2 linked regions of the Paraneptunicella aestuarii genome follow. The protein of the gene in region 1 interacts with the protein of each later gene in a pairwise test. Links are inferred from orthologs where the notes say so. Each region holds a gene or a part of one and is shown in the gene's direction. Other genes may lie near its edges. The genes, in order: topA and KIH87_RS03300.

Region 1 (15,747 bases):
TCGTCGCGACGTTGGAGTCTGGAGAAACGGCTGAAATTGGGTTTGTATCCGAGGGGGGGGGAACTCTGGTAACGGATGTTCCTGCGACTCTGGATTTGTATACCAGCGCTATTCAACTTTCTTCCAGTGGTTCAGAAGAGATTGAACTGATTGCCTTGGTTAAAAATGCTCAGAATGTGCTTTTGGAAGGTGTTACGGTTTCCTTTTCATCAGATTCTGGCGAATTGCAAATCATTCAGGCTACTTCAGGAACTGATGGCACGGCTCGCGCTATTCTGACTTCTCAAAACAATCCTGAAAACAGAACATTTACCGTTTCTGCCGAAGTCGGTAGTTTGCGTCAGGAAGTCGATATTGATGTGGTAGGGACGGAAGTGAGAATTAATGGCCCGGCCTCCGTTATTCTTAATGACACTGCGGAAATTACTATCGTTGTTGCAGATTCAGATGGTAACGGTATTCCTAATAAACAAGTGCAACTGTCATCGGCTAATGGAAATGGCTTAAGTAACACTAATCCCCGCACTGACGAAACAGGGCAAATCACGGTCAATTACACTGCGCTAAATTCCGGTGTTGATGTGATTACAGCCTCTTCTCTTGGTGCTGTGGGCAGTACAAATATTAGTGTACAGCAAGATCAGTTCAGTTTTTCAACAGTCCCATCAGACGATATTGAATTAAATACTAATGCCAGCTTAAAAGTAACCTGGTTACGGGAAGGCGTTCCGTTTACAAATGGCACGGTTACATTCAGCACCACTCGTGGAACGTTAAATACGACAACAGGCACGACAGACGCGAACGGACAGGTTTCTGTGTCTATCAATTCAACCAATGCGGGTAAAGCGACTGTCTTGGCGCAAGGCGTTGATAACGTTGGTGAGATTGTGAATGCGAGAGCGGATATTGAATTTATTGCTACGCAGGTCGACAACATTCTTATTGAAGCCAGCCCAAGTTCTATTGGCCCCGATGGGCAAAAGAGCACGATTACGGCTGTGTTACGTGATCCATTGGGTAACCTGGTGAAAGGCAAAACCATTAATTTCACAGCTGATGATGTCAGTGGTGGAAGTATTTCTCCGGCAACGGTTGTAACGGATAGTAATGGTTTGGCTACCACGGTATACACATCTAACACGGTAACGAGTGAAGACGCGATTATTATTACTGCGACGGAACCTGATTCGAATATTCAGGCTAGTACAAGTCTGACAGTTGGGGATCGAGCGTTATTCATTTCTTTAGGAACGGGTAACAAAATTGAATCTCCGGATGAAGCCAGTTACCTGAAAAAATTCACTGTGTTTGTTACGGATGCTAATTCAAACCCTGTTGACGGTGCTAATTTAACTATCAGTGGCACTCCTGTGAAATATAGTGATTTATTGTCTCCTAATGCTCAGCCCGGGGATCCTAATTATGGAGTGATACGCCCTGCTTTTTATAAAGGGTATTGGGCACCGTTTCCTAGCGCAGATGCATTCGAGTATTGGGTGCCTGTTAAGACCATCGGTTGTGCGAATGAAGATGTGGATGATGACGCAATATTGGATCCCAATGAAGATACCAATGGTGATGGTAACATCTCACCAGGAAATATTATTGCGATTGATGGTAATGTAACCACGGATGATAATGGGCAGGCTATATTAAATCTTCGTTATCCAAAAACTTTCGCAGCTTGGGTGACTGTTAAAATAACAGCCAAGACGTTAGTTGCGGGTTCTGAGTCAAGAGTTAGCCAGTTTTATACCTTATCTGCAAGTGCGGAAGATGTGTCTATTGAAAGCACTACACCTAATACGAATCCGTATGGTGATGGCAGATATTTCGTTGAAGATCCGAATAACCCTGGAACGTTTATTGATGATGGTTCAGCGCTAACCTGTACTAACTCACTGTAAGCGTAGGGCGATATAATTCGCTATGCAGTAAAAAGGGCTTCAATGAAGCCCTTTTTACGTTTTGCATTCTATATATTGGACGCTCTATAAATTGCAAGCGCTAAGAACTGCCCGGATAACCAGCTGTTACACTCTCTGGAATGGGTAAACAGAGCCCAATTTAAGGATTTGAGTTAGTTCATCCAGGGAACTTCTGGATTCAGCCAGCAATGCCGGATCGCGCAGGTCATCCAGGCTTAGCTCGTCACGGTAGTGCTTGTTTACCCAGTGAGTCAGTTTACTGTACAGCGCGTCGTTCATCAGAGTATTAGGATTAACCGCTTGTAGCTCTTGCTCCGTTAAGGCTACTCGAAGTCTCAAGCACGCTGGGCCTCCGCCATTTTTCATGCTTTGCTTTACATCAAAATAGTGAACCTGTTTGATTGGCGTACCCATTTCCACCAGCTCATTTAGATAGCTTGATACTGCTGTGCTTTCCTGACATTCCGTAGGTGCTATGATCGCCATCTCGCCGTTAGGCAGGGTGATGATTTGGGTATTAAACAAATAGGTTTTTACCGCTTCCTGCACGGAAACTGCATCGGTGCTGACCTTAATGAAATGTAATGGCGAATCGCCAAATTTCTGTTGAATTTCGTCCAGTGCAGAAACGGTGTCAGCGAAGGCTTGCTCATGATAGAACAGGACGTTTTGATTACCGACGGAAATAACATCGTTGTGGAATACGCCCTGATCAATCACATTTGGGTTTTGCTGAATATACACAACATTGTCATCACTTAAACCATGTAAACGTGCAATAGCCTGGCACGCTTCATAAGTTTGACGGGCAGGGTATTTGGTTGGCGCTGGCTTTGATGCATCAAAGGCATAACGTCCGAAGACAAATAATTCGACGCCTTCCTGACCATAGTCTTTACAAAGACGAGTGTGGTTTGCCGCGCCTTCATCACCAAAGTGTTCGTTATCGGGTAAATGCTTGTGATGGACAAAGTATTTACTGTCGTGAAATGTACCTTGCAGAATGCGCCCTGTGACTTCAGGCTCCAAAGAGCGATGGAATTTGTTTGTCAGGTTGGCTGGCGTGAAATGCACGCGTCCATCGGCGGTGTCAGCACTGGGTGATACAGTCGCAGCATTGGCTGTCCACATGCTGGATGCGGAGCAACAAGCTAAATGCACTTCAGGGGCTTTCTGAGCGGCTTTCTCCAGAACCTCGGCGTCTGACCCGGAAAAGCCTAGACGACGCAGTGTGTAAATATCAGGGCGCTCCTGTGGTGCTAATACACCTTGCTTCATGCCCATATCCGACAGCGCTTTCATTTTTGCCAGTCCTTGTAAGGCTGCCTGTTTTGGATGGCTGTTGGCACTGGCATTACTAAAAGAGGCAACATTACCAAAGGATAAACCTGCGTAATTGTGAGTCGGGCCGACAAGGCCGTCAAAATTCACTTCAAAATTCTTCATTGATTACCTCCTTCTGTGTTTTACGTTGCACTGCAAACACATGCTATTTATGTAATTGGGCGGGAGAATATACGATTTTCTATCAGGCTTCCATTTCCTCCACCCCTTATTTTTACGGCTTATAGCCCTTTTCCTACATAACTATTAAGAAGAACTTGTTTTCTATCCACTTTGAAGATATATCTTAAAAAAAGAATGAAAGTTATAGCCACCGTAAATTTCCGGCTCGAATCTCCCCAACCCTAGTGAATATAAGGTTTAGCAAAAGAATATGGCAAAGTCTCTGGTTATTGTGGAGTCGCCAGCCAAGGCGAAAACAATAAATAAATATTTGGGCAAGGATTTTATTGTGAAATCCAGTGTTGGACACGTAAGAGACCTTCCTAAGAAAGCATTGGGTAAAGTTCCGCCTAAAAAAACAGCAAAAGAATTGAAGGCGTTTTCTGAACAGGATAAAGAAAAGTATTTACGCCAACATGAGTATGCGAAATTAGTTGATCGTATGGGTGTTGATCCCGAAAACGATTGGGACGCGCACTATGAAATCATGGAAGGTAAGGAAAAAGTCGTCAATGAGCTGAAAAAGCTAGCTAAAAGTGCCGAAAATATCTATCTCGCAACGGACTTGGATAGGGAAGGAGAGGCTATTGCATGGCATTTAAAATCCCTTATTGGCGATAAAGATACCAAGTTCCATCGTGTGGTGTTTAACGAAATTACCAAGAATGCAATAAAGGAAGCGTTCGAGCATCCGGGTGAGTTAAATTCTGAGCGTGTCAATGCGCAACAGGCTCGCCGTTTTCTGGATAGAGTCGTGGGCTTTATGCTTTCTCCTTTATTATGGAAAAAGGTGGCTCGTGGCCTTTCCGCCGGGCGTGTACAGTCTGTTGCTGTACGTTTGGTTGTTGAACGTGAGCGTGAAATTAAAGCCTTTGTTCCCGAAGAATTCTGGGATGTGCATGCGGATGTGAACAGTCCAGCTCAGCAATCTTTCAGAATGCTGGTAAGCAAGCATAAAGGCGAGACATTCAAACCTCGTAATGAACAGGAAACGCAATCAGCTCTGGCAATACTTAAAGATGCTGAATATGAAGTTGTTTCTCGCGAATCCAAACCGACACAAAGTCGTCCATCGGCACCATTCATCACATCGACATTACAGCAGGCTGCAAGCTCTCGATTAGGTTTCGGCGTTAAGAAAACCATGATGATGGCTCAGCGCTTATATGAAGCTGGGCATATCACCTATATGCGTACAGACTCTACCAATCTTAGTGCTGAAGCAGTGGCAAGCTGTCGCGATTATATTGAAGAGCAATTTGGCAGCCAGTATTTACCTGAAAAAGCGAATGTGTATGGTAGCAAAGAAGGGGCTCAGGAAGCTCACGAAGCTATCAGACCTTCTAATGTCCAGGTGCAATCAGCTAGCCTTGGCGATATGGAGAGAGATGCTCAACGTTTGTATGAGCTGATTTGGCGTCAATTCGTCGCTTGCCAGATGACACCAGCCAAATATGATGCAACCACTATTTTAGTGAAAGCCGATGACTTTGAGTTGGCCGCAAAAGGTCGAGTCATGAAGTTCGACGGTTGGACTCGTGTCCAAGAACAAATTAAGCGCAAAGGTGAAGACGATACGACTTTACCTGCCGTGAAAGAAGGTGATGTGCTGAATCTTTTGCATCTTGATCCCAAGCAGCACTTTACCAAGCCTCCAGCAAGGTTCAGTGAAGCAGCCTTGGTTAAGGAATTGGAGAAGCGGGGCATTGGTCGTCCTTCTACTTACGCCAGCATCATTTCCACCATTCAGGATCGTGGCTATGTCCGCCTTGAAAATAAGCGTTTTTACGCTGAGAAAATGGGTGAGATCGTCAGTGATCGCCTATTGGAAAACTTCAAGGATTTAATGAGCTACGACTTCACCGCGAACATGGAACAACACCTTGATGAAATCGCGGAAGGCAAGTTGTACTGGAAAGATGTTCTGAACGAATTTTATAAAGGTTTCTCCCAGAAGTTGTTAACAGCCGAAAAAGAGCCAGAAGATGGCGGGATGCATACCAACAAGGCAGTAGGAACAAACATTCCTTGTAATGTGTGTGGACGCCCCATGAACATTCGTACAGCAAGTACAGGGGTTTTCCTTGGCTGTTCAGGCTTTAATCTGCCTCCGGATGAGCGTTGTAGCAATACCATGAACCTCACTCCCGGTGAAGAAGCCATTAATGTGGATGATGACGAGTCAGAAACAGAAATACTGCGTAACAAGAAGCGCTGTCAAAAGTGCGGTACGGCTATGGATAGTTATCTGTTAGACGAAACTCGCAAGCTGCACATTTGTGGTAACAACCCCAGCTGTGATGGTCATTTGGTGGAAAAGGGCAGCTTCAAACTGAAAGGTTACGATGGCCCTCTGATTGAGTGTGATCGTTGCCATTCTGATATGGAGCTGAAAAACGGACGTTTTGGTAAGTACTTTAAATGTACCAATGAAACCTGTGGTAACACGCGTAAGTTGCTGAAAAATGGTGAAGTTGCACCGCCTAAATGCGACCCCGTTGATTTGCCAGAATTACCTTGTACCAAATCGGATGCTCACTTCGTATTGCGTGACGGGGCTTCGGGCGTGTTCCTTGCCGCACATAACTTCCCTAAATCTCGCGAAACCAGAGCGCCTCTGGTCGCTGAATTAAAACGATTTAAGGATAGATTGCCAGACAAGTTGAAATACCTGGCTGATGCGCCTGAGAACGATTCAGAGGGCAATGACAGTATTGTGCGTTTTAGCCGTAAAACGAAGCAGCAATACGTGATGACCGAGAATGAATCCGGTAAGGCAACGGGTTGGGCTGCCTGGTATAAAGGTGGTAAATGGCAGGTAGACGACAAGAAGAAAAAATAGTTCGTTATAAAGCTGAAAGTCTATTTAAAGAAAGCAGCCAGTTGGCTGCTTTCTTGTTTTTGGTTTCTTATATTGAGCCTTTATCAAGCTCTAAATAAGTGCGCATAACCGCAAGTCACCTACAGAAATTGAACGCAGACTCGCGGTAAATCAATCCCTTGAGGCTCCACAGCCGCATCCTTGTGGCTGTGGGTCTGCTCCCCACTTTCTTAGGTGACTGATTATTTGGAACAGTTATTTAGCTTTGATGGGCGGCTTAGCTTTCAATGTGCAGTCACCGCTACCTTCAGCTTCGTTTCAGCCTCTACTGGCTAACGAATTTAGAAGAGGATATTTTGTCGCCAAAGCTTTGATTTTTCAGGTTGGAATAGGTTTGCAACGTACCCGTTCCACTTAACGTTAGTGCGCTACCACCGTAGCTGTCATTTTGATACACCTTCATGGCATAGCCGGATGGAATACACCAGCGAACAGATGAAGCTTTGTCGTTAAAGGACTCCATCGCATCATAGGTATAGTTCACGTAAGGCTTTAAGTTTCTGTCGACATAGTCAATTAACAGGTGTCGGTCGCCGAAAGTATCGTCATCAAATAATTCGACCCAGGCGTCATTAATCGTTGGGCAGCTGGTTCTTTCAGCAGCAAATTCAGCCATTTTGATAGAACCTGATGGCCCATCAAGTCCGTGCTCTGTGGAATACAAAATTAACTCACCTTGCGTATCCACATATAATCCCCCGGCAGCCAGAAGATCACATTGCTGAGCACTCAGTTCTTCGCACCAGACATGTTTCTTACCACGTTTGGTGAGTACCAGTGAATTACCGCTACCATTGGTGATGCGGTATAGGTCTGCCCAATCTTCACCCCAGCCAGGAATGGCGACATTATTGTGCGTACCTGCTACGTAAATACTGCCGTTACAGCCCATCAGGAAAGTAATGGCCTGATAGGTCGTTGGTTGCGAATCTGGCCAGTTGTAATCAATGCTTCCCGAACCGAGGCCATCAACGGAGAAGCGCCAATGATAGTAAGGTGTGAAGCTGGTATTGGGATCTGCCAGAGAGGTGGTGGTTGAAACATAGAATTGAATACCCGTGTCTCTTCCCACACCCAGCAGATACTTGCCATTTTGAAGTCGGATAATAGCGACATTACCCGCGCTGTCATGTGATGAAGCTACGGAGTAGGGGCGAATGACCGGGTTGGCAGGGTTTGATACATCGTAAAACAATACTTCAGTGTTAATACTGGTGTTGGCTGAGTTGGTGCGATTCTCAGCTGGCAGTAATAACGTATCGCCATAGATCTGAATTCCGCCAATATGATCATAGCGATTACCGGTTGCCTGGCTTATCGGTAACACATGCTTGATGACTTTATCTGTGCTGACAGGAGCCGTGTCTTTGAATTTACTGTAGTAAGAAAAGCGGTTAGAGCGATAACGAACACCGTCTGTATTTCTTGATGCCATTTGCGCAATGACAAATCCGCCAGTTGTTCCTGATGTGCTGTGAGATATGGCAACGTATTGATTGTTGCCATTTTGCAACCGAGCCACACCTTGCCAGTGTCCGCCATTATGAGCGTAAACGCCTTTATGCACGCCCATAATGTCAGAACGGTTTCTAATGCGATTAAAGCTGCTTTCAACGTTAACGACACACCTGTCTTGTAGGCTGTTAGCGCTGTATTGAACGTAGCCTGTCATTGCCTCATAAGCGTGACTGGTCGCTGTTACCAGCAAGGATACTGCTGTTAGGTAAAAGATTCGGTAAAAAGCTCGGTAAAACTTCGCAAGATAGTGTTTCATTCTTTCTCCCGCTGAGATCTTGTTAAAAGTGGCTCCATTAATGATTGGAGCGATGAAATGTAGAGGTCATGAGAATTGCATGGGTAATATACTTTACCTCTTGGTTTTGGCAAAAGGAAAGATGTCATGACAAATGAGACAACTAATCTGAGAGGGAACTGACAATGTGAAGAGCGGTTGACGATGTGGAGGGAAAAGTGCTGTGTGGATTACTGGGAGAGTGAGAGATAGTGTGAGAGAGAAGCAGCCACCACCCAATAGAGCGATGGCTGTCATTTAGACGTTTTGATTAAGCTGCTTTAGAGCTGGCTTTTTCTGTCTTTTTCGATTTGTCAGCCAGTAATTCTGCTGGATCAAAATCATCAACATTGATAACGCGAAGTCTTTCTTCTTCGGTTTTACGAAGTAAGTCCGCTTCTTTTTCATTAATCACGCCAAGCTCAAGCCCTTTATCTGCAACCAGATTAAGTTGAGTAAATGGCAGCTTTTCGCCAGCTGCTTTACAAACGCGATCAAAGATAGGCTCTGCGTTCAAAATGTCTTTTAAGGCTGTTTCCAACTGACCAAATGGGTTGTTTTCATGATCAGTCAGATATTGCCCTTCACCTAAACGGTTTCTGGCTTCACAAGGCGTTTGCAGAATATGCGCAATTTTGTGTTCCAGTATATCGCTCGGTTTCTTATGGCGGCGACCAAATGGCATGATCATTACTTTTAACACCATTCCCATTGCTTTGATAGGGAAGTTGTCCAGCAAGTCGACCATTGCGGTTTCTGCACGGTACAAGGAATCTTGCATTGCCCAATGCATCATAGGTGCGTCATCGCTCTTACGGCCTTCATCATCAAAGCGTTTCAGAATGGTCGAGCCAATAAACAGGTAACTTAAAATATCACCCAAACGAGCAGAAATACGTTCTTTACGCTTCAATTCTCCGCCCAGTACAGCCATGCACAGATCAGACAATAACGCCAGGTTACTGCTGAATTTGGTCATAGACTGATAATAACCTTTGGTTTGGTCATTAAATGGTGTGCCAACCAGATGACTACCGCCCCAACCAAACCAGAAGCTTCTGGCAAAGTTGCTGATAGCAAAACCTACGTGACCAAACAACACATTATCGAATTCTTCCAATGCTTGTGATTCATCAGGATTAGCCGAAGCTTGCATTTCTTTCAGTACGTATGGGTGACAACGCAATGCGCCCTGACCATAAATCATCATGTTACGGGTTAGAATGTTGGCACCTTCAACCGTAATCGCGATAGGCGCGCCCTGATAACCTCTGCCCAAATAGTTGTTTGGGCCAAGCATAACGCCTTTACCGCCATGAATATCCATTGCGTTAGTGACCGCCTGACGCATTTTCTCGGTGGTATGGTATTTTGCAATAGCAGAGATAACCGACGGTTTTTCGCCTAAATCAACGCCTTTGGTGGCAAAGCGGGTGATAGCATCCATCATGTAAGCATTACCACCAATGTGCCCCAGCATTTCTTCAATGCCTTCCATTTTCGCGATAGGCAATTTGAATTGGCGACGAATTCTGGCATAAGCACCAGTTGCCAAAGCAATGGTCTTAACGCCACCCGTGGAGTTAGACGGTAAGGTAATGCAGCGACCTACAGACAAGCATTCCACCAGCATTCTCCAACCATGGCCGGCCATTTCAGGTCCGCCAATGATGTAATCCAGAGGAACAAAGATATCTTTGCCGCGCACAGGGCCATTTTGGAATGGCACGTTTAATGGAAAGTGGCGATTGCCAATGTCTAAACCTTCGGTGTCGGAAGGGATCAGCGCACAAGTGATACCAATATCTTTCTTGTCGCCCAGCAAACCGTCAGGGTCAACCATTTTAAAAGCTAAACCAACAACGGTAGCAACAGGTGCAAGCGTAATATAGCGCTTGTTGAAGGTTAGCTTCATACCAATGATTTCTTCACCGTTCCATTGGCCTTTGCACACAACGCCCAAATCCGGGATTGCGCCTGCGTCGGAACCCGCTTCCGGGCTGGTTAGAGCAAAACAGGGAATCGCATCACCTTTTGCAAGTGCTGGTAAATAGTGCTGCTTTTGCGCTTCTGTACCGTAATGTTGTAATAGTTCGCCTGGGCCTAATGAGTTAGGTACACCAACCGTACTGGACAGTACGCTGCTCACCCCTGACAGTTTTTGCAGAACGCGCGACTGGGCATAAGCAGAGAAGTCTAAACCGCCATATTCTTTCTTGATGATCATGGCGAAGAATTTGTTGTCTTTCAGGTATTGCCATACTTCCGGGGGAAGATCCGTGCGGCGGTGAGTTACGTCCCAGTCGTTAACCATGCTACATACGGTTTCTACCGGGCCATCAAGGAAAGCTTGTTCTTCCGGGCTTAAACGCGCTTCCGGAATTGCGTGAAGGTTATTCCAGTTAGGGTTACCACTGAAAATTTCACCATCCCACCAAACTGTACCAGCATCAATCGCATCACGCTCTGTGCTGGACATTTCCGGCATGATCTTACGATATAAATTCAGTGCAGGTTTTGAGAGATATTGTTTACGAATAGAAGGTGAATTGAGAGGAATTGCCAGTGCCAGGAAGACTAACCAACTCACTGTACCGACGATATCAGCGCTGGTTCCAATAAGCATCCACACTGCGACAGCCAAGGTTGCATTGAACAGTTTGATTCTAAAATAGCTGCTCACACCGATAAGCGCGATGAGAACAAATACCCAAGCCAAGATGTACATTATTAACTCCAATTTATTAATGGAAAAGTTGCAATAAGCACTGCTACAACTCATCCGACCATAATCACTATAATGTATCTAAAAAAAGTAAAAATTCAAACAGGCGTTTAACTTTATTTGCTATTAAAAATCCAGATTCATGCTGCAAACAGGATAAGCCTTGATGCATGGGTTCTACAGCGCCGACAGTTGGTATGACTTCTCATCCTTGATTTAACCATAACCTGCGGCTTTATTGCATTTTCCTGTAGTGAGAACAATACTTCTCTGCGAAATCTTACTGAGAAAGTGAATGTGAAACAGAATGTAAGGAGTGATATTCATGAGTGAGGAATCAGTTAAAAAACTGCTAAAAGTCACAATCGACGAATTGTCAGAGCAGAAATCATCCAAGAGTTTGTTTGAACGGTTGCCAGTGATAACGGCACTTATTGCGGCTTTGGGATCCTTTGGTGGTGCAGTTGTTTCGGTGCAGACTGCCGTCGATACCAAGAATAAACAGGATGATATTGCAAAAACGCAGGAGAAAATTGACAAGAAGCAAAAGGAGCTTGATGACAACCAGTTGATATTAAATGAACGGCAAAAACTGATGGATATTCGCCAAATACGCACTGATGAAAATAGCAGAATAGGGAGGCTTTCATATACTCAAGGGCACTATTGTTCCTCAATACCGGCGGATGATGATCAAGCATGGAAAGATTACTTTAGTTGCTATGATAAGCAGGAAGTAAACACGTCGATTGATACTGATAGCAGAAGACTCATTTGTGCCGGGCAATATCTTCCCTGCAATAAGGTGTAGAGCAGACCAATATGAAGGCTTGCCAGGATAAAGCTACGAAAAAGTGGAACTTATGTTCTGAGAAAGTGAGCTTTATACATAGCTCTGAAAGCTGATTATTGGAAAATGCAGGACGTCGGTTGTATTAACTGCTTGATATGAATTAGCCTCATTTTCTCCAATTTTTATCCCTTTGATATAGAACTGCTCTCGCCTTTTGTGATAAAAGGTAACCTAAATAACCATTGTGTGTATTTGTGATGTGTTGTTAATATTAGGAAAAATAAACCACTATTGCGATAGCTGGCGTGTGTGGATTTTGGGCATACAGCGAATTCGCAGTAATACATTGTTATATGTCAAGGAATCAGCATTGGTAGAACATTCAAAGATAGTTAAATTGCTCGCCTATACATGTGGGGTATTATTGATACCAGCATTTTTGGGAGGCGCAGTGGCGATTCCCTACATAATGCTCACCAATGACGTAAAATATGAATTATGGCCATTAGTCTTTTTAACATTTCTCAGTATTGGAATAGCTATTTATTTTATAAGAAACTTTTATTTATTAGTGCGCTTTATCGGCACAATTAATCATAAATTTGAGTTTGATGAAAATGGTATAACGATGCTTCGAGATAGTCAGGCGTTTCATCTAAAATGGGAAGCCTTGAAACGCTCAAAAGAATACAAAGACTGCCAAATTTTCTGCTTGGTAGATGAATCAGGAAAACATTTAATATCAGTTTGGGAGTACGCTAGCAATTACAGCTATTTCCGAGAAATGGCAAAAGAGAAACTTGGCATATAACAAAGCAATAATGAAAGGGACGCAAAAAGCTTGGCTGCGTCACTTCGTTCCTAATTTTAGCCAAGCTTTTATGCGCCCATATTGCGGCGTTACGTGTCCCTACTTTACGGAGAGATTGGATGAATCCTGAAAAATACAACAGAAGTATAAACTTGCTTTGTCCTACATGTGGCTGTTCAGACTTTTCTTATGAAGAAGGGACTGATGAAACAGTACAAATTATGACTTGCGTGTCATGTGAGCGTAAGTTTAATAAAGACGAGCTAATCCGAGAAAATGGCGAAAATATTGAAGAGCATCTTTCAGAGATGAAGAGAGAGGTAGTTAAAGATGTTGCTGACGAACTTCGTAAGTCTTTGAAGAAGGCATTTTCTGGTAGCAAAAATATAAGGTTCAAATGATGCCAATAAATATTGACGCGGGCGATGTGATAGCCGGGTTAGCATTTTTGTTATCTGGCTACGCAACTTGGCAAACGGTTAGCTTTAACAAAAAGCAGAAATCTCTTATCGAAAGCCAAGAAAAATTAAACAACCTTCTTTTGGAAAAAGAAAATGAAGGTGCTGTTAAGGAGAAAAGTGCGGATCTCGGAGCGTCATTTATCAAGTTAGGAAGTAGTAAATGTAGGCTCAAGATTTGGAATAAAGGTTCTGCCACAGCCAGAAATGTCAGAATTGAATTTCCCGAAGGAAACAATGTGGTTATTGATTCGGAAGTCTCTGATAAATTTCCGATGGAAAGCCTTGAAAGACATCAGTCCGTTGAGCTTATTGCAGCTGTCCATAGGCAAACGAAACAAAAGCTCATTGTTCGGCTAATTTGGGAAGATGATGCACAAACTCACAATGAAAAGTTGTCTTACCTCACGATATAAACACGTAACAAGGCGCTCAAGCAAGGACGCAGCAAAGCTGCGCCGCTTAGCCTGGCGTTACATTCATAATTAGGAAAAAATTGACTTTTGATACAGGTGAGGCTGATGCTCAGCTTGGTTTGCAGCACAATAATGGAAATGTGGAGGTTAATAGCGTTCGTTTTCTATCTGACTTTCTTCTCAAATAAAATGTGTAACAAGCGCAAACAGTTCTGCTCTTCGAGCTTCGATTTGGTTTCACTCAGCCCTTGTTGCCAACGCTAGAACTACAGAACAATAAGAATATGAAAGAAATTGAATGGGCAAAACTAGTCGCAGTGAAACTTGATAACGCACTATCAGGATATAGTGTCGAGGCAGGAAAAAAGCTGTTATATGCAAATGAAATTGTAGAGTATGGAGGCAATTCCCCCTCATACAATGAAATGGCTTATGAAACCGATATATTAGTATTTGAGAGCAAGAATGACTCATGGAAACCTAGAGTAGTCATAGAAACAAAGCTTGATAGCGTTACTACCCATGACTCAATCACTTATAGCCAGAAGTCTGCAACTCACAAATATGTTCATCCTTACCTAAGATATGGCATCTTTCTAGGCCATAGGGAACATCATCCTCTTCCTGGTCGACTATTCAGGCATGGTGCTCATTTTGACTTCATGCTGTCATGGAAAAATTACGAGCCAGAAGAGCATGAGTGGAAAACGTTATTAGATATTGTAAAAAAAGAAATTAAAGCATCACATCAATTAGAAGAAATGATTTTTAACAGCAGAAGCAAGCAAAGAGAGAAATATATTGCGTTACATAAACCTCTTGTTACAACGAGTGCCAAAAAGCTCTAAATAAATGTGCATAGCTGCAAGTCACCTATAGAAAGTTATGAGCAGACCCTCCGTCGCAGGGAAGCGACGGTGGAGCCTCCATGGAAGGATTAACGGCGAGTCTGCGATTACTTTCTATGGGTGACTGATCGTTTTATGAGCGGCAAAAACTGATGGATATTCGCCAAATACGCACTGATGAAAATACTCGAATAGGCAGGCTTCAATACACAACCGGATATTTCTGTGCTTCTATTCCTGTCGACGATAAAGTCGCATGGGATGCTTACTATGCCTGTCATAACGATCAAGATAATAAAGTAGATGATTCGATTGCTACTGATAATTTAAGGCTAATCTGCGCTACGCAATACCTTCCTTGTCATAAAAATACGGTAACGGAACAGTTTAAAGCCTGTCAGAACAAGGCTACCAATGAGTGGGCGCTATGCTCTGAAAAGCTAAGCTTGATGAAAAGTGCTGGGAACTGATGATTGGAAAGCGGACGAAGCTTTAGGCATTAACTGCCCGTGTGATTACCATTAATTTACACCCCATAACAAACTATTAAAAAACAGCTCATAAAAACAAAAAGCCAAGCGTCTTTTTCAGCCTGGCTTTTCTTCATTCAACAGCATGTCTAACAATGGCTGTTCTTGTTACTAACGGAAAGTTGGTTGGAATTTAGGCGATTGGCATGCCACCCGCACCAGTTGGAGGTTCCCAATCAATTACACCTTCAACATTATAGGAAAACAGTCCAAGCTGAGCTGAAATATCCACATGAGCGTTAAACTCTGCTGAACCATCATGATTGTATGGAATTTCTCCAGTAAATAAGCAATACATACCGAATTTGTGAGAAATATAGTCGTCCTTCATCTCACTTACTGTCTTGTTCTCTAAATCGGATGGATTTCCAAGCTGCTTACGCACGCGCAATTTTGCCCAGTTTTGGAAGCTGTCTTCAACATTGTCTTCATTGATACCCATCACTTGTTGAGTAGAACACTTTACTTCCGACCAATTATAAGCTCCATCAATAGTCTTACTTTCAGTCTTGTAGGTAACATTAGTGAAATGCTTTTCCTCTTTCCTTTGTATACCCACAAAAATATCTGCCATTTGGATTAGCGGTGTTCTATCCCCTTTGTTCTCATGTAACTCCTGAACATAAATGTCCATTTTATAAGGCTCATTGGTATTCGGTTTAAAGTAGATATAAACAAAGATTTTAGCCTGTAGATCATCATCATAGGATTTGTTTTCATCAGACCATTTATACTTGTACCAAACATCAATGACTTGTGACACACCATTGCTTAGATAACCATCTTTTTCCCAATCCCAAATTGCTAACTGGCAAGTATCATGATTGAAACCATTAAAGCTACCTTGGTTATTAAACTGAATATTAATAAATTGCGAAGGATCCTGATTCTGCTGTGAGGTAAGAGCTGCACCTAACCCACTTGACCCCATCTTACCAACGTTAAAATTCCAATAGCCTTCGGGTAACTGCCCGCCAGCACCGACAATAGTGGCATTATCATCCATCTTGGGGCCACACATATTAAAGGCTACCGTTGCATACACATTCCAATTGT
Region 2 (15,539 bases), 1.2 Mb from region 1 along the record:
AATGCTGCAAATACATCGTTTTTGTATAGCTCAGCAAAGGCTTCCCGAATAATGACAAAAAAGCGCTCGGTATCAGCCGCATAGGTAGCGAAAGAATCATGAACCAAGGCAAATTGGTTGATCCCCTCACGCTCGGCTTTTAACACAGTTAACAACAGATGCGTTGCATCCAGTGAATGAACCACATTAGGGCTAATGGCATTCACCATTTTTCGGGTGTCGATAGCATCTTCAACCTCTGCCACACGACATTGCAATCGGGTTCCAAACACCACTGAGTTGATTTGCCGACTACGTAGCTTGCGATAGTCCTGAACCACGGGAAAACCCAAGGGTGTCGTCCAATGAATCGTCTTGTTCCCCGCAGCAATGGCTGCGGCCATTTTCTGCATCCATTCCATCGCTTCAGACGCTTTTAATACTGTCGCTGAAACCGCTTGTTCGATAAGTTTTGCCAAATACTGCGCAGACAAGCGAAGGTTGTCAAAGGGCACTGAATCGGGATCGTTTTGCATAGCGGGTTTAATCACATCATCCAACAGTTGCTGCGTAAATCCCGGCACTTTTGAGCCATAAGGATAAGTCATCACGGGTCGCTTGGTGATCTTGCGCTCAATTTTACCGCCACAAAATGCTAACCATTGGGAAGCCAAAGCTTTATTGTCGGACGATAGTTCTTTAGTCAGCAGCTCTTGCACCTTATCGGCAACATCCTGGTAAATATCGTTAGGGCACTCCGAATCAACCAGATTCACAGCCTTGCCTGTAACATCGCAACGAAATGCCGCCCCCAAATGTTGCAAACCACTGCATGAACCATCCAACGCCACAGGCATTCTGGAAACATAATCAGCCCCTTCCATGGCAACACCTAATAATTCCAGGCAAACCGCAAACGCCTGAATGGGCTTTTCCGCCTGTGTCCAAAACAAACACTCCAGCGGAAACAAGGCCGATTCAAGTAGACTCCGCCAGTGTTCATCCACCCACTGCACACGCTGTTCAAAAGAAACCTTATCAACACCAAATAAATTAGCAGCGTGAACTTTCAACCAGAAAATACCTGCATCTCCGACTCTCTTGCCATCAGCAAATTCCAGCAAGCCTTTAATATAATCCGCACCTTGAGGGTTTAATGCAGGAATGGGATAAGCCCGACCTCGCGTATCAAGGTGATGAGGAATATAAAAACGTTCAAATTCAGCAAACTCTTCAGCGTTAGCAATATTCACCCCGACAACCGCACGTAAGTTGGCGAGTTCACGGTTTTGATTAAGGTAGGCTTTTCGCACATGATATGGAGCCTCATCGGGGATAAGAATATCCTGCTGCGGTGGCATGGAAGAAATAGGTAAATTCAGCTCCAGCTTTTCATCCTGAATACGCTTTAACAGGTTTAGCACCGGACGCCGAATGCGCCACGCCGTAGATTGAATGGCGTTAACGGCCTTGAATACATCAACCGGATTTTCCTGCTTCAGCCGAGCCATTTGAACCCGATTCTTGCGCTTAATAAAAGATACCGGCGCTTGCTCATCGGTTAAATAGCACCCGTTATACATAGTCTCTAACGACCAATCCCGGGGTGGTACAACCATTGGCAGATAGACGGGTGACAATAAGCGCACCTCTTCACGATGTTGGGTAATCCATTCGTTAATTTCTGGCTTGGCAACGACAATTTCTGGCGCGTTTTGTCTGGTTTTAGATTTGGTTTTAAGTTCGCCTTGTTGAATATCGATCCAGTGCAACTTTTGGCGCACTAATTCAATCAATAAACGCCCCAATGTGGTTTTGTCTTTCTCGCTCCACGGCTGGATTAAGTCGCCACTCAGAGAAGCAACATACTCCAGGGCATTAACCGCTTCTTTCCCGGCAGCTCTGTCATTTTTTGCCAAATGACCATAATGATTTTTTGCCGCCTTGCCCAATTTCGCTTTTTGCACCTCATGAAACAGGTTATCAGCAATATGGTTAGCCATTCTGGTTGAGGAAATTGAGGTTGTAAGAAAACCCATAATGGATGACAAGGTCACCATAGCAACAATGGGAAGCTCAACTTCTTCGATAAGCCCTAAAACCGCAGGGACTCGATACCCTTTACGTTTAGTCGAAACCTCGTTTAAAACATCGGTAAACTCACCCACATACTTGCCGATCAAAACAACGCCAAAACTGGTATCGTTCGCCCGATTTCCTTTTAATGCAACATCCGTTCTATTGTCGTATCTGAAAGCCCCCAAGTGACGCCCTCTTCGTTCAAGCTCAACCTGAATACGTTCCAGCTCGGATATCTGCACCATACACTTACCTAACCATCGAAATAATGGGGCAAATTTACGGACAACAAAGCACAAACTGAGGGTGAAACAGTTCACTTATCGCGGTGGTTTTTCCATCACATTACAAAGAGGGAATAGATGTTTAAGGGAGAGAATGAGATTCGGAGAAAGGCGTTTTCTGACTCATTATCATTAACGGTCAGATTCTATTGTGCGGTTATTGGGTAAAGCCTTATTGGGTAGATCCCCGCTTATTGGGTAGAGCCCAATGTTGCCAAGGATTTTCCATAACTGGCTTATTCTCGCTTGAGTCTGAATGAGTATCGATATTGGCTGTCGGGGTGTTTTTAACGCTTAATCCCTTGGTTTTGACATACAGTTGTTCCACTTTTTGTCTCGCCCAAGGCGTTTTACGCAGAAAGGTTAAACTGGATTTAAGGCTGGGATTATTACTAAAACAATTGATATTGATTCTATCTGCCAGTCCTTGCCAACCAAGTTCGGCTTGCAGCTCAGTTAACATCATCTTAAGGGTTATTCCATGTAGAGGATCTGACTGATTATTGCTCATCATGTACCTATTGTTTGGAAATATTTATCGTTTCGCCAATATTAGCGGGAATGTAAGGGAAAGGGGAACAGAATGGTGCCCAGGGGCGGACTTGAACCGCCACGGCCGTGAGGCCACTAGCACCTGAAGCTAGCGTGTCTACCAATTTCACCACCTGGGCAAGTGGGCGCAAAATTTATAGCGGCGAGGGCTTTTTGTCAATCTATTATTTCATGGTCAAGGGTAATTGTTGTTTGCTGGCACAAGTTTGTATAATGCAGGCATATTTTCGTGAAGGTTCATTTTCTTTTCCATGTCAGATTCCCCGTACCTCATACCCGCCGAATCACTGATTTTTGAAGAAGAAATCAAGAAGAGTCGCTTTATCACTTATCTGGCGCATACTCCGGGCGTGGATGCTGCAAAGCAATTCATTGAAGAGATGAAAGAAAAACATAAAGACGCCCGACACAATTGCTGGGCTTACGTTGCTGCAAAACCGAATGACTCCACCTTTTGGGGTTGCAGCGATGATGGTGAACCTTCGGGTACAGCGGGGCGTCCGATGCTGGCACAGCTATCCGGTAGTGGTATTGGCGAAATCAGTGCTGTGGTTACTCGCTATTTTGGCGGTGTAAAACTGGGCACTGGCGGATTAGTTAAAGCCTATGGTGGCGGGGTCAAACAGGCACTTGAACTGCTGCAAACCACAGAGAAAATCCCACAACAGGAAATGCTCATTAGGTGCGATTATGATCACGTTTCGTTGGTTGAACATCTGTGTCAGGAGTTTTCAGCAGATATTTTAGATCGACAATATACAGATCATATTGAAATTAGCGTGTCGCTCGACAGCCGACAAGCTAATGAGTTTCAGCAATTATTAACCAATCGCAGCTCAGGTACAGTTGAATGTATTTTGCCGGATTGAGTGCTTTTATCCAGACACAAAAAAGGGCTTCTCTCGAAACCCTTTTCAGCATATTCACTTTAATCAGCGTGATTAGCCGTTTACGAACTCAACACCAATTTTGATGTCGCCACGCAAACCGTCAAGCATATCGTCTTTTGCTTTCTGCTCGAATGCGCTTAGTTCGCCGTAAGGCAGAATTTCTTCAACGCCGTTTTTGCCCAAACGCACTGGGTGAGCAAAGAACTCTGCGTCGTCGCTGTTAGTTTCAACGTAAGTGTATTCAACTACGTCGCCACCTTGCATCGCTTTAACCAAAGACAAGCAGAAACGAGCTGCTGCTTGACCCATAGACAAGGTTGCAGAGCCGCCGCCAGCTTTCGCTTCAACAACTTCAGTACCTGCGTTTTGAATACGGTGAGTCAGGCTTGCCACTTCTTCATCAGAGAATTCTACGCCTTCAACTTGAGACAACAGAGGCAGAATAGTTGTACCTGAGTGACCACCGATAACAGGAACATGAACATCTGCCGGGTTTTTGCCTTTCAATTCAGCAACAAACGTTTCTGCACGAATAACGTCTAGTGTCGTCACGCCGAACAATTTGTTCTTGTCGTAAACACCTTTTGCTTTCAAGGTTTCTGCAGCAATCGCTACTGTTGTGTTTACCGGGTTAGTGATAATACCGATACACGCATTAGGACAGTTGTCAGCAACACCTTCGATCAATGCTTTAACGATACCCGCATTGATATTGAACAGATCTGAACGATCCATACCCGGTTTACGAGGAACACCCGCAGGAATCAAAACGATATCGCAACCTGTTAATGCAGCAGCCAAGTCATCTTTACCGAAACCTTTAACTTTTACGTCGGTAGGGATGTGGCTCAAATCAACAGCAACACCCGGAACTACGGGAGCAACGTCGTACAAGGACAACTCAGATCCGGCAGGCAAACTGGTTTTCAACAACAGAGACAAAGCCTGACCGATACCACCGGCAGCGCCTAAGACTGCTACTTTCATTTCTTTCTCCTAAGGGTGCACATATAAAATGAGGGCGTAAAGATACTGCTCTTTTCACCTTGGTACAAGTACACATGTAAGCTTTCAGGGTAACTTACAATGTAGTAATGAAAACCTTATTGCGCCATTCTTTACAGTCCTTTTACACTAACTTAACAACTATGGCAGATTATGTTTCATTTGGAACACCATAGCAGGGCTCGGAAAATACCAATAAATTCTTTAAATACAAATTGTTACATCCATTTATAGTGATTGTCCCTTATGTCATTCCAACAAGTTATAGAATATTGAATTTCAATCTCTATCAGTTCGAATTCATTGCATTTTGATCATTGATATGGACAATATCTGGCCTGAATACTGAGAGGTAATACTGTGTCCACAAAACAAGATGATGAAATCAGAGCCTTTAAAGAAATTCTGAAAGATGAATGTTATGGCTCTCAGGGCGAAATTGTCGAAGCGCTGAAAGAAATGGGCTTTGCGCATATTAGCCAATCGAAAGTATCGCGTATGCTAAGTAAATTCGGGGCAGTAAGAGCGCGCAATGCAAAAGGTGACATGGTCTATTGCCTGCCTCCAGAACTAGGCATGCCTACAGCCAAGAGCCCTTTAAAGCAACTGGTGTTAGACGTAATGCACAATAACGTCATGATCGTCATTCGCACCACTCCCGGAGCGGCACAGCTTATAGCTCGCTTGCTTGACTCACTGGGACGTTCCGATGGCGTACTGGGTACGATTGCTGGCGACGATACTATATTCATCGCCCCTGCAGATACCTCTCAAATCGAGAATATCCGACAACGTGTAGAAAACCTGTTTGAGACGGTTTAACGAGCTATTTCTGGGTTTGTAGAGTCACATCTAACCAAACCAGCCGATGATCAGAAGAAGCATTGCGATCCACAACCAAGCGATACAATGGTTCTTCTGGCGTTGGCCAAAAAACGCCTCCAGATATCACTTCTATTCCTTCCTGAGAAGGTAACACGTAGTCTGCTCGCATTCCCCACCCTGCCGTATGGTGTTTCGCAAATGGATTATTTGGTTGATGCTTAGCACCTCCCTGGCTTTCAGGCTTTAATGACGCATTCACTTTTTTATGATTAAGCAAGTCTGCAATGGCATGTCCGTAAGAATCCCCTTCATCAGGGTTAGAATTCAAATCCCCCAAAAGAACAAAGCGTCCCCCTGTAAAGCCTCCCTTTCCACCTTGATCATCGTACAGATAACCGCCTTGCTCTTTATCACCAAGGTAGTCATTCCAAAAGCGAACTTCATCATGATTGCGCTTGCCATTACGGTTTTCTTTACCATCAAAGACAGGCGGTGTGGGATGGCTGACCAAGACATGCAATTCATTACCATCAACGCTGATCGGGATATCCCAATGGGATTTTGATGACAGTCTAAGAATGGCTTGAGCTTCTTTGTTGTACCACTCTTTCCCTTCATCATCTTTAATATCGGTCAGCAGAGAGCCAGGCATATCTTTCCATAGGAAATGTTGGAACGTCCTGACCATCTCTTTATTGATTGGAAACTGGCTCAGTACAACCATGCCATATTGCCCGGGATAAAAGCCGAACCCAAAGGCATCCGCTCCAACATCAGAAGCCGTTCCATCCTTATCCAGATCCAAACCAGTTCCAACGCCAGTATTAACGGGGGCAGTAAAATAATAGGGATAGTTGATGGGTGCTTTTCCTTGCTGCGAAACTGATAAGTAGTGCTTAAGAAAAGCCTGTACGCCTTTAGTTTCGTCAGGAATATAGTCGAATTCATTAATCAGTAAGATATCCGGGCGGACTATTTGAATAATCTCGGCAATGTTTTGAATCTGAGGTTCTTTTCCACTAACCAGACGTGTGGCTAGTTCATTTCCTTTCGGACGCTCACCACGAGCAACATAGTTGCTGCCATCCATGCTTGCGTTAAAGGTCGCAATCCGGATCGTTTTTGCTTGCACCAAATTTGCCACACTCCACAGAATAATAAGACAAAACCAGATTCTCATATCCAACTCCTCACAAACTTTCAGCCCCCTGAAAAACAATCTTGCAAGAATACCATAGACATAAAAAAACCGACCTTAGAGTCTAAGGCCGGTTTTTAATATCAATTTCTTTTTAAGAGAAATTAGAATTTGTAGTTAACACCTACACGAACTTCCCACAAGGAAGCATCTTCATACACGGTTTGTACTGAAGGTGCGATGAATTCATTGTAGTGATATTTACCATCGTCTCCGATACTCGCGTCAACAACCGCTTCACTGACGAATGAACCTTGACGCAATACACCCCAGTCATCATTCAACAAGTTACCGAAGTTTTCGATAACCAGGAATGCTGAACCTTTATGACCTTCCATAAAGCCAGGGAATTCTTGCTCGATTCTTACGTCGAACTTGATCCACCAATCTGCACGTAACGCATTACGATCCAGGATTTGTCCACGGTATTGCTCAAGCGCTTCTTGTTGGATCCACTGATTAAACGCGGTTACGTTAAAGTTATCACCATAAACAACATTCGCATCATCCGCTGTAGGAATGTACAACAATTGACGACCATTGCTGAAGAAGCTGCTGTCACCAAAGATACCATCATCAGAGAAGCTGTAGCTGTATGGACGACCTTCGTTAGCAGAACCAAATACTGAGAACTTGGTTTCATAACCACTGAAGAACTCGTGAGTGTAGCCCAAATTCAAAGTAAAACGATGTCTGATTTCATAGTCAGAAGTAGACACGCCAGGGTTGTTTGGATCAGAAACTGCGATATTACCGTAGTTAGAACCAGCAACAGAGCTTGTCATTGGGTTAACGTCGTTGGCTTCTGAGAATGCATAAGAAGCAGACAGGTTAAGACCATTGTCATACTCTTTGCTCATTGCAAAAGACACCGTTACAGACTCACCGCTGTCACCGTCAACGTTAGTCAACAGGTATTCTGATGTAGTGCCAGTGTAGATAGGACGACCATCTGGAGCAAAGATTGGCGTACCTTCATCATCTGTTGCGGGGATAATACCGATATCTTTTACGATAGCCGCATCTTGCTTGTCTGAATACAAAATATCCGCAGTGAAGACGTACTCATCTTCAGTGACATAGGTTGCACCCAAAGAGTATTTCCACTCAGACGGAAGATCAAAGTCAGGATCGATAGCGTTTACGCCACCGCCACCTGGGCCATTTGGATCTGCCGCAGCAACTGCATCAAACATATCTTGAGGAATGTCGTAAAGAGGACGACCCTGACCAATCAAGTCAGTTTCAAACAGGTTAGTGAAGTTAGCGATTACACGCTCACGAACCGCAGTTTGAACTACGCCATCATTGGAATAGGAGTTAGACACCCAAACGTTCGGGTTACCGCCTGAATACAAGCCAATACCACCGCGAACTTCAATTGAATCAGATACTACGTAGTTAAAACCAAAGCGAGGTTGCAACAAGTCGATCCCATCAAGGTTGGAGTCGTTCGTGAAACCGTATTTGTTTTCAAAAGTCTGGTTATGACGAGGCTTATCGTCAGATGTGTATCTGTCGTAACGCAAACCAAACAAAACAGTTAAGTCTTCATTAACAGCCCACTCGTCCTGAATGTACAGAGTGTTTTGCTGGAAAGAGAAATTAGCTGCAACATCATCCGGGTTATTAGTACCCGCAGAGTTGTTGTAGTAAATGCGAGAAGGCGTGCCCGCTTCAAAAGCATCGATGCTGTTAAAACGATACTCGCCCACTGTGTGCTGCATGAACAGGTTAAATACGCTCAAGTCTTCATATTCGATACCACCAGTAATGGTGTGGTCGCCAGTATAGTAAGTACCCGCCAATTTGAATGTGAAGTTATCCCAGTTCAAATCGTTAGATTGACGAGAGTCATCTGGACCAAGGAATACTGTAGCACCGCCTGAAGTACGGATTTGAACTTCAGAAAAACCAGTGTCAGCATCCAAAGAAATTTGGCGATTATCCAACTCAGATTTAGCAATACGTAACTCAGTTGAGAAACTGTCTGTCCAACTTGAGTATACCGACGCTACCAAAGACTTTAATTCTGCACCACGCTCATAGAAGTGACCATCGTAAGTCAACGCTGAGGAGAAAGTGTCAGATTGAGCCAGTTTGAAACCGTCATTATAGTTGTATACTAAAGATGCACGGTGATCATCGTTGATGTTCCAGTCTAATTTAACCAGAATCTTTTCATCTTCAACCGGCATGGAAGAAGCGAAACCACCTGGGTCATAGCCGTAAATTTCTTTAGAAATTTGTGTAATACGAGCAATTTCTTCGCTAGTTACACGGCTTCTTCCTGGGTATTCGAAGATTTCAGCACCTTCCAGCTTCTCGTAAGAAGTGAATAGGAACAATTTATCTTCCAGAATAGGCAAGCCAACGTGGAAACCATAACGTTTTTCAGAGAAATTAGGTTCATCACGGTCTGTAGATTCATAAATGTTAGTCCCTTCGATATCAGTACCACGCATAGAATCACTGGTGTAATCGTAGAAAACACCACCGTGAATTTCATTTGTACCAGACTTGGTTACCGCGTTGATGTTACACGCAGTGAAACCACCGTATTGAACATCAAAAGGAGCTAATTCAACAGCAACCTGGTCAATAGAGTCATAAGAGAAAGGAATACGCTCAGTAGGATAACCATTGCTGTTCAAACCAAAGTTATCGTTCATGCGCACGCCGTCAAGCGTCAAGCTGTTGAAACGAGGGCTTGCACCAGCACACTGGATAGCATCATCATAGGTTTCATCAACATAAACACGAGGATCGATACGAACCAGGTCTTTAATATCACGGTTAATAGCAGGAGCACGCTCAATGTCTTCCAGGCTGAAGTTAGCAGAAGGACCTTTTTCGCCAAAAGCGATGCTGCTCACTTGAGAACCAGTCACAACGATGCTTTCGATTTGTTGTTCAGCTTCCAAAGCCAGGTTCAATACGTATGGTTCGCCCAACGTTAAGTAAACGTCGTTAACCAAAGTATCTTCGAATTGCTCAGAATCAACCAATACGCTGTATGGACCACCAACACGCAAACCTTTTGCGCTGAACTGACCTGATGCGTTGGTCTCAACTCTTTTCACACTACCAGAAGGTACGTGAGTAATTGTCACTGAAGTATAAGAAGCAGGGGCGCCTTGAGGGCCAACTACGCTACCACGAATGCTGGAAGAAGTTTCCTGTGCAATCGCAGTGCTTCCCACGCCAACAGACAACGCAACTGCGAGAGCAATGCGGCTGAGATTGGACTGTTTCATTGTGTTTTCCTAATGTTATTGAGTGTAAATGATTTCTTAAAATCGCTTTGAGCGAGAGGATAAAAAGAGATTGTTGCAAAAACATGAACTTGCAATATTATCCCTCAGAGCCCCCCGACTCTAAAAATTCTTTACCAAGTTCCCTCTTGCGTTATCAGTCAATGCAGTGAATTAATTTTCTCATTGCATGTCCCTGGCAAATCTGGTTATTCTTCAACCAGAAATGGCTAATTAGAGTGCGCATTCTCGTTCATAGAGAGAAAATTGGTAGTATTTAACAAGATTCATAATATATTATCAATATTCTCTATTTTTCAGTAACTTACATCAATCCAGTAATTTTACTTATTGCAATGAGTAAGGTTAATTGGTGAAAATACCCCAATCATAAACTCAAACCGGCTATCAATGTGTTGCTAATAAGATTGCCAAAACCCTACTGGTACCTATGTTTTATCACTGCGACTTACCTCGTTTGGTATGTTGCACATAGCCAGGTAAAAATGGTCGATACCTCATTGCCACGCATTCTCCAGTTTGAGGATACTTGCCAAACATCAAACCAGAATAATCCACACTCTTTAGTTCTGTTTGCTCCAAACCCTTATATGGCGAAGCAAATTATGCACTCACTCTGTAAAAACAAATTAGTGAGTAAACAATTTGGCGAGATTGTCGCATATTGGCAGACAGAAGAGCGAGATATTTTGCAATTAATTGGTAAAGGTGTTGTCGATATTATGCTCATTAAGGAAAATTTTATTCAAGCATTTGGTACCGACACAACCTATAGCTACGATATGGTTGCGTCCTATGCAGACTACGATGCTTACTTAATGTCGGTCAGAGAAAAGCCCTTGTTAAATAAGGAATATATGCTGGGCAAGCGCATTGGTTTAATTGATTATCCAACCAGCCGTTCTGGCTACATAGCCCCCATGCGACTATTAAAAGATCTTGATTTATCGCCACAGCAAGTGGAGATTGTCTACGCTAAATCTCATCAAGAACTTAGGAATTTATTGGTAAGTGGAAAGGTAGATTTAATTTCTACTTTTTGGCAAGAAGAAGATGATCTCGATTTTTCCAGAAATTACACAACTTCATTGAAAGAGAAAATTAGCGGAAGTAAGTGGTATCTCAAAATGTTGGAAAAAAACACTGACCTGCGTTGTGAAGTACAGGCAGTTCTAGCTGAGTTAGCAGAAAAAACAGAACATCCCCGTTACTATCACAACATTACTATCGTTAACCCATGCCAAGAGATGTCACAGTGAGCAAAATGGGAAGCAAAACCAAAACCTGGTTTAGAATCGCGGTAGCATTCTTTTTACTGTGGAGCATACTGCATCTGGTTTATTACAACACTGCCGAAAGCTTTAGGCAGATTTCTGTGAAGCAATTAGTTGATGCCACACTAAATCGTATAGCACTGGATATACCAGAGCTAAAATTGGCAGATAATCGATTTAATCAGGCTACTAATAGCGCCAAAGTCGCTCGATATATGAACTCTCTGAATGATTATCTACAAAACAGTGAATTTCCTATTCGAGTTAAAGCCATTCAAGACACTGAGTTATCGCTGGAGTTTGAACAGGATATCCAAATATCCAAAAAACTGCTCTTTCCACGGGAAACCATCTCTGTGCAATTTGCAGTGAGTCGCGATGATATAAATTACGGTCTGTATTGGCTCCCTTTTGCCATTAGCTTGATACTGACCTATTTGGCAATTCCGCACCTGTTCCCCAAATCATTTGCCTCCAATCAACCTTTGGAAGATGAAGAAGACATCCCTGTTAAGCTGATTTTAGATCTGACAAGTCGAACATTGTATTTAAACACTACGCCAGATTTAAAAGTACCCATGGCAAACAAGCCTTTCTGTTTTTATCTGGCCATGTTGGAATACTGTTCCACTGACAAGGATCCCGCCCTCTATCACAACAAAGAACTTCCCGATGAGTTTTTGGCCTTGTCAGACAAATACTTCATGCGCTTGATGGATCTTGGACATACAAAACGTAAACGCCCCGATTTCTCAGCCAATATAGACAAAATGTTGAGTGAAATCAGGAATGCATTAGACGAAGTGCTAGCAAATGAAAACGAGATTAAAGGCAAGTTCTTTCCAAAGAAAGCACAAGGCGAAGGCTCTCGCTCAAAACTGAACAATTTTGCACTTAGTGGACTACATGAAAATGATTATGAGCTGTTAGGAAAATAATCTTTCGTCGAGACAAATAATCCGATGAAATTACTTAGGTAAGATAATTTACTTGATCGATTTCAAAAAAATTAACAAAAATGTCATTTTCTTCGTATCTACGATAAGTGTTACTGGCTTTTTTTGCGTTCGCTGGTAGTCTTTGTCGCAATAAAAATTATAACTGTGTTGTACGAATGTTTGAAACGCGAATTATCGCCATTGCTGGAGGTTCGGGCTCCGGTAAGTCGTTATTTACAAAGACAATTAAAGAAGAAATCTCCCAATCAGGGGCAGATATCATTGTTCTATGTGAAGATCACTACTATCGCGATCAATCACACATGACAATGGAAGAAAGAATTCGTACTAATTACGATCACCCGAATGCATTTGAACATTCTCTTTTAGTTGAACATCTGCTGCAACTGAAAAAGGGGAACAGTATTGAATACCCTCAATACTCTCATGCAAAACACACTCGCCTGGATGAAACAATCAAGATTGATCCCGCTCCCGTAATTATCGTGGAAGGCATTTTGCTCTTGGCTGTCAGTGAATTATTACCTGTTTTCGATGTGAAGGTATTTATTGATACGCCGCTGGATATTTGCCTGTTGAGAAGAATAAAACGCGATATTCAAGAACGTAATCGCGACCTTGATTCAGTTATTGTCCAATACCAGGAAACTGTGAAACCTATGTATCACAGGTTCATCGAGCCAAGTCGATTCATCGCAGATGTTGTAGTAACACAAGGTGGTAAAAACCGAATCGCACTTGATGTCATCAAATCACATATTAAACAAATACTGAATTAACAAGGGACAATTATGGTCAGCTTACTCGGCGTAGTAGCTCTACTTATTGCTGCCTACGCATTATCGTTCAATCGAAAAGCGATCAACTGGCGCACTGTTTTTGGTGCTCTTTTCATTCAAGCTGCTGTGGGGTTACTGGTATTGTACTTTCCCCCAGGAAAACAGTTTCTACTGGTCGTAGCTCAAGGGGTACAAAAAGTCATTACCTACAGTCAGGAAGGTATCGACTTCATGTTCGGGCAATTGGGTGGCACCTCATTAGGTTTCATCTTTGCCTTTAAAGTCCTGCCAGTCATCATTTTCTTTTCGTCATTGATCAGTGTGCTTTATCACATTGGCATTATGTCGTGGATTATTCGCGGCATTGGCGGTTTCTTACAACGAATCCTGCAAACAAGCCGCCCTGAATCCATGAATGCCGCAGCCAATATTTTTGTTGGCCAAACCGAAGCCCCACTGGTAGTTAAACCCTTCATTTCGTCAATGACTCGTTCAGAATTGTTCGCCCTAATGGTTGGCGGTATGGCGTCTATTGCGGGTTCCGTAATGGCGGGTTATGCAGGCTTGGGGGTTGATATCAAATATCTGGTTGCCGCTTCATTTATGGCAGCTCCAGGTGGATTGTTGATGGCCAAAATTGTTTTGCCAGAAACTGAAAGAGCCAAAAACGATGTTGATGAACTGGATAGCAGTGAAGTAGAAGCCAGTGCCAACGTATTCGAAGCGGCAGCAGAAGGCGCAGCTTCCGGCATGAAAATCGCGGCCAATGTGGGCGCAATGCTGATGGCATTTATTGCGCTTATCGCCCTACTGAATGGCCTAATCGGCGGCATTGGTTCCCTGTTCGGTCATGAAGATCTGACTTTCCAACTCATATTAGGTTATTTGTTTCAGCCTTTAGCCTGGTTGCTGGGTGTTCCATGGGCAGAAGCCAATTTAGCCGGAAGTTTTATTGGTCAGAAACTGGTTGTGAACGAGTTTGTCGCATACCTTGATTTTGTTGGTCATAAGGACAGTATGAGTGGTGTCAGCCAAGCCATCGTTACTTTCGCATTATGTGGATTTGCCAACTTCTCCTCAATTGCAATATTGATGGGCGGGATTGGCGCAATGGCCCCCAATCGCAGAAGCGATATTGCCAAATTAGGCTTACGCGCAGTAATAGCGGCCAGTTTTGCTAACCTGATGAGCGCTGCTTTAGCAGGCTTTTTTATCAGTCTGTGATAAAGCCATTTTCTTCAGGCTGTAGTAGAGTTAGTAAATAAATCTGACCGAGATCAAAATGGTAGCTCAAAATGCTGCTACCATTTCATTTTTCTATTTTTTGACAAGAGGTTTAACATGAAACTTGTTGCCGTTGACTATCAAGCAGAGAATGCCCAACAGCTGTTTGTCGAGTCACTCAAAGAAACCGGATTCGGTGTACTTAAAAATCATCCTATCAGACAAGAGTTAGTTTCCAATATCTATAAGCATTGGCAAGAGTTTTTCGATAGCGAACAGAAATGGGATTTTGAGTACAACAAAGATACTCAGGACGGTTACTTTCCGCCTAATGTCTCTGAAGTTGCAAAAGGCTTCAAAGTAAAAGATATCAAGGAATACTATCACTACTATCCTTGGGGTAAGTGCCCTGAGCAGTTAAAAGAAGAGATCTCCACTTATTACAGTGAAGCACTTTCTCTGGCAAAAGAACTACTGGGCTGGGTAGAAAAGTACAGCCCTGATGAGATTTCCAAGAACTATTCCATGCCGCTTTCCAGCATGATTGAAGACAGTCAGCAAACCCTGTTGCGCGTGCTACATTATCCACCACTTCAAGGTAACGAAGAACCCGACGCCATTCGTGCCGCGGCTCATGAAGATATTAACCTGCTGACCGTATTACCAGCAGCAAATGAGCCGGGATTACAGGTAAAAGGTAAAGACGGCAACTGGATCGACGTACCTTGTGACTTTGGTAACCTGATCGTCAACATTGGTGATATGTTGCAAGAAGCCTCTGGTCACTACTTCCCTTCCACTACGCATCAGGTAATTAACCCGGAAGGACAAGATCAATCCAGATCCAGAATTTCACTTCCTCTGTTCTTGCATCCTCGTCCAGATGTTAAGTTGTCTGAAAGATACACTGCCGACAGCTACCTGAAAGAGCGTTTGAAAGAACTAGGCGTTGTGTAATTTTTAATTTCTGAAGGCTGTTTTTCATAGCAAAGGCAGCCTTGCTTATCTCCCTCAAAACAAATATTAATTCACTCTGCCGCTATCAATATTCCGCCACCATCAGTATTAAAAACCATCCGTTTAAATAGAAACGCCACTTCCTGATATTCTGAATACATTACTTTTATTCTTCCACACCATTGTCATATAGCGTTTATGAACTACTGATAAAGTAATCTTATTACCCGCTTATTCAATTCAGTTATTGCCAGTGATA

Evidence for each region.
Region 2: the proteins of topA (region 1) and KIH87_RS03300 interact in binary tests that used the Escherichia coli proteins (3 or more experiments, as listed by UniProt). The link is inferred for Paraneptunicella aestuarii from one-to-one orthologs.

What each region holds. Positions count from the first base shown.
Region 1 is NZ_CP074570.1:1,986,562-2,002,308, forward strand. Bases 3,319-6,479 are described here. They hold topA (type I DNA topoisomerase), read left to right. Parts: upstream 3,319-3,648; coding sequence 3,649-6,279; downstream 6,280-6,479. Other genes in these bases: astB (N-succinylarginine dihydrolase), read right to left, coding at 3,319-3,377. Also shown: KIH87_RS08270 (Ig-like domain-containing protein), read left to right, coding at 1-1,910; more of astB, read right to left, coding at 2,037-3,318; KIH87_RS08285 (hypothetical protein), read right to left, coding at 6,584-8,092; acyl-CoA dehydrogenase FadE, read right to left, coding at 8,382-10,838; KIH87_RS08295 (hypothetical protein), read left to right, coding at 11,161-11,646; KIH87_RS08300 (hypothetical protein), read left to right, coding at 11,999-12,439; KIH87_RS08305 (ECs_2282 family putative zinc-binding protein), read left to right, coding at 12,559-12,840; KIH87_RS08310 (hypothetical protein), read left to right, coding at 12,837-13,313; KIH87_RS08315 (hypothetical protein), read left to right, coding at 13,598-14,161; KIH87_RS08320 (hypothetical protein), read left to right, coding at 14,314-14,631; KIH87_RS08325 (hypothetical protein), read right to left, coding at 14,825-15,747. UniProt on the Escherichia coli protein: Releases the supercoiling and torsional tension of DNA, which is introduced during the DNA replication and transcription, by transiently cleaving and rejoining one strand of the DNA duplex.
Region 2 is NZ_CP074570.1:762,725-778,263, reverse strand. What follows is about bases 2,002-4,954. They hold KIH87_RS03300 (YigZ family protein), read left to right. Parts: upstream 2,002-3,145; coding sequence 3,146-3,763; downstream 3,764-4,954. Other genes in these bases: mdh (malate dehydrogenase), read right to left, coding at 3,836-4,771; KIH87_RS19520 (VF530 family protein), read right to left, coding at 2,515-2,808; KIH87_RS03315 (DNA-directed RNA polymerase), read right to left, coding at 2,002-2,303. Also shown: more of KIH87_RS03315, read right to left, coding at 1-2,001; transcriptional regulator ArgR, read left to right, coding at 5,150-5,611; KIH87_RS03285 (endonuclease/exonuclease/phosphatase family protein), read right to left, coding at 5,616-6,794; KIH87_RS03280 (TonB-dependent receptor), read right to left, coding at 6,917-10,069; KIH87_RS03275 (type 2 periplasmic-binding domain-containing protein), read left to right, coding at 10,720-11,346; KIH87_RS03270 (hypothetical protein), read left to right, coding at 11,343-12,299; udk (uridine kinase), read left to right, coding at 12,476-13,099; KIH87_RS03260 (NupC/NupG family nucleoside CNT transporter), read left to right, coding at 13,112-14,323; KIH87_RS03255 (2OG-Fe(II) oxygenase family protein), read left to right, coding at 14,441-15,280.